Silvibacterium dinghuense: one gene and its partner. The protein of the gene in region 1 binds, or shares a complex with, the protein of each later gene. Links are inferred from orthologs where the notes say so. Each region holds a gene or a part of one and is shown on either strand. Other genes may lie near its edges.

What was found.
Region 2: the proteins of tig (region 1) and rpsG are in contact, whole or in part, in a crystal structure (PDB 3GTY), measured with the Thermotoga maritima proteins. The link is inferred for Silvibacterium dinghuense from one-to-one orthologs. Residues at the interface, in WP_004081061.1 of Thermotoga maritima: Glu122, Val124, Val129, Leu130, Tyr133, Glu188, Gly259, Ile262, Tyr263, Glu266, Ser270, Glu273, Gln274, Glu277, Arg308, Gln311, Ile312, Ser315, Tyr316, Glu325, Arg329, Arg336, Leu363, Phe366, Trp367, Arg373, Leu377, Arg381, Leu384, Glu387; in WP_004081843.1 of Thermotoga maritima: Lys34, Lys52, Lys55, Glu59, Arg62, Gln63, Glu66, Asn67, Lys69, Val71, Arg95, Ala109, Lys110, Lys111, Gly112, Arg113, Pro114, Glu117, Glu121, Ile124, Ala125, Tyr127, Asn128, Asn129, Thr130, Gly131, Lys135, Asp139, Arg142, Met143.

The regions. Positions count from the first base shown.
Region 1 is NZ_SDMK01000001.1:833,237-836,444, forward strand. What follows is about bases 216-3,105. They hold tig (trigger factor), read left to right. Parts: upstream 216-905; coding sequence 906-2,306; downstream 2,307-3,105. Other genes in these bases: dgt (dGTP triphosphohydrolase), read left to right, coding at 216-596; clpP (ATP-dependent Clp endopeptidase proteolytic subunit ClpP), read left to right, coding at 2,392-2,982; clpX (ATP-dependent Clp protease ATP-binding subunit ClpX), read left to right, coding at 3,014-3,105. Also shown: more of dgt, read left to right, coding at 1-215; more of clpX, read left to right, coding at 3,106-3,208. UniProt on the Bacillus subtilis protein: Involved in protein export. Acts as a chaperone by maintaining the newly synthesized protein in an open conformation. Functions as a peptidyl-prolyl cis-trans isomerase.
Region 2 is NZ_SDMK01000005.1:962-4,084, forward strand. Bases 186-2,990 are described here. They hold rpsG (30S ribosomal protein S7), read right to left. Parts: upstream 1,921-2,990; coding sequence 1,450-1,920; downstream 186-1,449. Other genes in these bases: fusA (elongation factor G), read right to left, coding at 186-1,343; rpsL (30S ribosomal protein S12), read right to left, coding at 2,026-2,430. Outside these bases: more of fusA, read right to left, coding at 1-185; ESZ00_RS17870 (epoxide hydrolase family protein), read right to left, coding at 3,077-3,123.

The DNA of each region.
Region 1 (3,208 bases):
GGCCGCCGCTCGAGGCTCAGCTCATCGACGTGGTGGACGAGATTGCGTATTTGACCGCGGATCTCGACGACGGCATCGAAGCCGGCATTCTCTCGCTCGAGGAAGCAGCCTCCCGGGTCACACTTTTCCGCCAGTTCTGGGAGCCGATGCTGGCGAAGTATCCTGATGCGCGGGACAAGCTGGTCTTCAACGAGGCGCTCAAGCGCATGCTCAATGCGCTGGTCGGTGACCTGATCGCGGAAACCGCCCGCCGTGTCGAATCCGCCGGCGCGCTCTCGCTCGACGCCATCCGCCATCATCCCGAACGGCTGGCCGCACTCTCACCCGAAATGGAAGCCCTGCGCGTCGAAGCCAAGGCCTTTCTTTCCGAGCGGCTTTACCGCTCGCCGGAGCTGGCCGAGGGCCGGTCTGAAGCCGAGAAGGTGGTCGCCACACTCTTTCAGGCCTGGGTCGAGGAACCTTCGCGAATGCCTGCCGGCCAGCTGCCGGACGTTGAAACCGAAGGCGCGCCGCGTGCCGTCGCCGACTACATCGCCGGCATGACCGATCTTTATATCCTCGGCCGCTACGAGGAGTTCCTGGATTCGGAACGGTAAATCCCTACCCGCCTGTTGTTTTGTCCCAAACTGCAGATTCCTCCACTGCGCGAGACGAAAAAACCGTCTCGCTTCGGTTGGAATGACAACGTGGGGGGAGGACAAGTCCTCCATTCTGCACACAGCCGGAGCGGAACCAACGGGAGCGGAAGCCGAAGGCGGTTCGCCCTGCGCGCAGCAGTCCACTTGCTGGCTGGGCGGAAGCTCCGTACCATAAGTAGAAGCGTCCACCGCTGCGTCTTCGCCGGAGTAACGGCCCGTTCGAACGCATGCAAACCATATGGACGGACACATCTGGAAGGCAATACGTTGAGCACAACTGACACTGTCGAAAACACTCCGAACGCCGCCGAGCCCACCGCAGAGGCGCATGACCACGCGCACCACGACCATGACCATGACCACGCGCATCACGATCATGCGCATCAGCATGGCCCGGCCCTGAATCCCGAAGTCACCCGCGAGGTGGAAGTCGAGATTCCCGCCGACGAAGTCTCGAAGGCCTTCCGCACCGTCATCAAGCGCTACCAGAAGCAGGCGCGCATCCCCGGCTTCCGCGCCGGCAAGGTGCCCGAGACGCTGATCAAGAGCCGCTTCAACGACGGTATCCGCCAGGACGTGGTCGAGGCCGTGCTGCCCGCGCATTTCCGCAGCGCGATCGACGCCCAGGGCATCCAGCCCGTCTCCCAGCCGCAGGTCACCGACCTGGAGCTCGAGGACGGCAAGCCGCTCAAGTTCAAGGCCGTCTTCGAAGTTCTGCCCGAGATCCACATCGACGGCTATCAGGATGTGAAGGTGGAGAAGTCCGTCTCCGAGCTAACCGATGAGGAGTTCAACGCCGAGCTCAACCGCGTCATCGATTCGCGCTCGACTCTCGAGCCGGTCGAAGAAGAGCGTGAGATCGTCGACGGCGACTTTGCCGTAATCAGCTTCAAGGGCCAGATCCAGGGCGAAGAGCCTGCTGCCGGTGAGCAGCCCCTCGAAGGCACCGACGTGCCGGTCGAAGTGGGCGGCGAGAATACCCTGGCAGCCTTCAACGACGCCCTCCGCGGCTCGAAGCCCGGCCAGGAACTGAAGCTCGAAGTGGCCTACCCGGCCGAGTTCGGCGATCGCCGCCTCGCAGGCAAGACCGTCTCCTACGAAGTCGAGGTGAAGGCCATCAAGAAGAAGATCTCCCCCGAGCTGAACGACGACTTCGCCAAGGAGCTCGGCGACTACGAGGGCATCGAAGACTTCAAGGCCAAGCTGCGCGAGCACCTGGCCAACGACAAGGATCGCCGCGCCAAGGCCGAGACCCGCGACAAGCTGGCCGAAGCCCTGATCGCGAAGTTTACCTTCCCGGTTCCCGAGTCGCTGGTGCAGAACCAGGTGGATGCACGCCTCGACCGCGGCCTGCGCGCCCTGGCGCAGCAGGGCATGAACCCCGAGGACATGCGCAAGCTGGACTTCGCACGCCTGCGCGAGGCGCAGCGCGACTCGGCCGTGAACGAAGTGAAGGCCACGCTGATCTTCGACAAGATCGCTCAGACCGAGAATGTCGAAGTCTCCGACGAAGAGCTTGAAAACGAGCTCCAGCTCATCTCGCTGCAGACTCGCGAACCCCTGGAAACGCTCCGTGAACGTTTGACGAACGATGGGGCGCTGGCTAGAATTCGTGAACAACTACGCAGGGAAAAGACAGGAAATCTGCTCTACGAGCGGCTCGCTTAAGTGTAGATTTCTGGCCTGCGGAGAGCGCGATCTCCGCAGGCTGTAACGTCACCTGATCGCGGAAGGATTGAGAGTAAGGCAGGATATGGCACTCGTACCCATGGTCATCGAGCAGACGAGTCGCGGCGAACGCGCCTACGACATTTATTCCCGTCTGCTTCGCGATAACATCATCTTCCTCGGCACGCCCATCGACGACCAGATCGCCAACCTCGTGATCGCCCAGATGCTTTTCCTCTCGGGTGAAGATCCGGAAAAAGATATCCAGCTTTACATCAACTCCCCGGGCGGCTCCATCACCGCGGGCCTCGCTATCTATGACACGATGCAATACATCAAGAACAACGTGGTGACCTTCTGCATCGGTCAGGCTGCCAGCATGGGCGCATTCCTGCTCATGGCCGGCACTCCGGGCAAGCGTTTTGCGCTGCCCAACTCGCGTATCCTCATTCATCAGCCGTCCATGGGCGGGCTCTCCGGCCAGGCCACGGACATCGACATTCACGCGCGCGAAATCCTGCGCATTCGTGAAATCACCAACACTCTGATGTCGAAGCACACGGGCCAGTCGCTCGAGCGTATCGAACGCGACGTGGAACGCGATTTCATCATGAACGCCCCCCAGGCCAAGGAATACGGCATTATCGATGAAATCATCGATCGGCCGCGAACCTAGCCCTTTTCGGGCAAGTTGAAGGAGCAGAAGCATGAAAACGCGCACCGGTTCGGACGATACTCTCCGTTGTTCGTTCTGCCATAAATCGCAGGACGCTGTCGCAAAGCTGATTTCTTCGCCCAGCGATTATCCGCGTGCGTATATCTGCGATGAGTGCGTCGCGGTCTGTAACTCCATCCTGGAGGACGACCGCGGCGAGGCTCCCGCAGGTGCAGCACCGGCGCAT
Region 2 (3,123 bases), on another replicon or contig:
GTCTGGCCCGATTCCTGATCCGTGCGAACCTTGAAGGTCGGATCCTCGTCAGAGAGCTTGGCCAGAGCCATGCCCATCTTTTCCTGGTCGCCCTTGGTCTTCGGCTCGATGGCAACCGAGATGACCGGCTCGGGGAAGGTGATGGCCGAGAGCGCCACCGGAGCGGAAGGCACGCAGAGCGTGTCGCCCGTCTTGATATCCTTCAGGCCCACCACCGCGCAGATGTCGCCGGCCATGATCTCGGTGATGTCTTCACGCTTGTTGGCGTGCATCTTCACCAGGCGGCCTACGCGCTCCGTCTTGTTGGTGCGTGGGTTCAGGATGGTGTCGCCGGTCTTGAGCACGCCCGAGTACACACGGATGAAGCTCAGCTTGCCGAACGGATCGTTGATCAGCTTAAACGCCAGAGCCGACATCGGAGCATCGTCCGAGGTCTCACGGGTCAGAATCGTCGTCTCGTCGGAGGGATCGATACCCTGAACCGCAGGCAGATCGAGCGGGCTGGGCAGATAGTCAACCACCGCGTCGAGCAGCGTCTGGACGCCCTTATTCTTGAAGGCCGTACCGCACATGACCGGGAAGACGTGCATGCCGATGGTCGCCTTGCGCAAAGCGCTCTTCAGCTCTTCGACCGTCGGGGTCTCACCCTCAAGGAACTTGTGCAGCATGTCGTCGTCATTCTCGGCGACGGTTTCGATCAGCTGCATACGGAAGGCTTCCGCCTTCTTGAGCAGGTCGGCCGGAATCTCTTCGACCGAGTATTCCGCACCCATCGTTTCGTCGTGCCATACGATGGCGCGCATCTCGATGAGGTCGATTACACCCTTGAACTTGGCTTCGGCACCGATCGGAATCTGGATGGCCACCGCACGGGCGCCGAGGCGCTTGCGGATGGTCTCGATCACATGCTCAAAGTCCGCGCCGGCCTTGTCCATCTTGTTCACAAAGCAGATGCGGGGAACCTTGTACTTATCACCCTGGCGCCACACGGTCTCGGTCTGGGGCTGCACGCCGGAAACCGAGTCGAACAGCGCAACCGCGCCGTCGAGCACGCGGAGCGAGCGCTCCACCTCGGCCGTGAAATCCACGTGGCCGGGGGTGTCGATGATGTTGATGCGGATGCCCTTCCAGTTGCAGGTCGTGGCAGCCGAGGTAATCGTGATGCCGCGCTCCTGCTCCTGCTCCATGTAATCCATGGTCGCAGTGCCTTCGTGCACTTCACCGATACGGTGCGTGATGCCCGTATAGAAAAGGATGCGCTCGGTGGTCGTCGTCTTTCCGGCGTCGATGTGCGCCATGATTCCGATATTCCGGCAACGAGTAAGAGGTACTTGGCGAGCCACGGTATTCTTCTCTCTCTACTTCTCTCGGACCGCAGGCCCGAGGTTGAAATCCAGTTGCTATGCAGGCAGGGCGCGCGATGCGCGCCTTATGCCTGGACGGCCAGTCTTACCAGCGATAGTGCGCGAAGGCCTTGTTTGCCTCGGCCATGCGATGAACGTCTTCCTTCTTCTTCATCGCCGCGCCGCGGCCATTCGCCGCGTCCAGCAGCTCAGCCGAAAGCTTGTCGATCATGCCCTTTTCACCGCGGGCGCGGCCGTAGCCGACCAGCCAGCGGATCGCGAGCGAGGTGCGGCGCTCGGGGTTCACTTCGATCGGCACCTGATAGTTCGCGCCGCCCACACGCCGCGTCTTGACCTCGAGCAGCGGCTTGCAGTTTTCGACGGCCTTCTTGAAGAGCGTCAGCGCATCCGCGCCGCCCTTGGCTTCCAGGTTCGTCATCGCGGTATAGAAGATCGTCTGCGCGGTCGACTTCTTGCCGCCCCACATCATCGAGTTGACAAACTTCGTCACGAGCGTCGAGTTGTAAACCGGGTCGGCAGCGACCTCACGCTTGGCGATATGACCTTTTCTAGGCATAAATCTTCAATCTCTCTCTGAAACTAAGCTTCGTTTCTTTGGCCAACCCGCTGGCTTGCGACCAACGGGAGCGCCGCGCGCAGCTTATCGCCGCGCGCGCAGCGCCTACTTCTTCTTGCCGCCTGCGGCCGGAGCACCGGCCTTGGCGCGCTTGGCGCCATACTTCGAGCGGCTCTGCGTACGCTTGACCACGCCGACCGAGTCGAGCGTGCCGCGAACAATGTGATAACGAACACCCGGCAGATCCTTCACACGGCCACCGCGGATGAGCACGATCGAGTGCTCCTGCAGGTTATGGCCTTCGCCGGGGATGTACGACGTCACTTCGATGCCGTTCGTCAGGCGCACACGGGCAACCTTACGGAGCGCCGAGTTCGGCTTCTTGGGCGTCTGGGTGTAAACGCGCGTGCACACGCCACGACGCTGCGGCGAACCCTGCAGCGCAGGCGATGCCGTCTTGTACCGCGGGGCCGTACGGCCCTTTCTTACCAGCTGACTGAATGTAGGCAATCCAGACTCCTTGCAAATCCAAACCGATGTAATACTTCCAAAATCAAATTCCAGGCACCATCGAGCAGCCCGACCGACTCCCGCCGCGCAGGATCTCTCGCATATCCGGCCCACAATCCATGCCCGGAAACATCCGAAACATGGGGGAGCCGCCCACTGCGCCCGCCTATCCCTATCCCAGCCTTCAATCCCTGACAAGAATCCCGACGGTGGCCGAGCGCAGCCTCGGAACCCTGAAAAAACGGGCTCATCCAGCTGGCCAACTCCGTTTCGCTGATTCCGGCCCCCATAGCCCGCCAAGGTGACGGGTGTCGAAGGCATCCATGCGATCCGTGCTGCGATCAACCCCTGCCCTACGTTCGTACCCCGGCAGGGGCTTCACAGAAATTCCGCGCCGGAGATCCACTTGCTGCCGGCTGCTTCTGTGACGGTTACTACCTGAGAGTCTCACTCGCCGCCATACATAGACGGAAAATAAGCACACTCGTGGAACCTTTTAAGAATAGCAATGGGAATCCGGGGCGTCAATAAAATCGCGGTACCGGCAGATAAAAATTCATGCTTTCCCACATCTTTTCCACGCAAAGGAACACTGCCCGGCACAAAATGACCCTTCCGGCCAGCCATAAAGCCATAAAGATGTCCATCAACCCCGGAGAGGACGAAAGAATGCGCGCAGATCCTCGGCCAGCA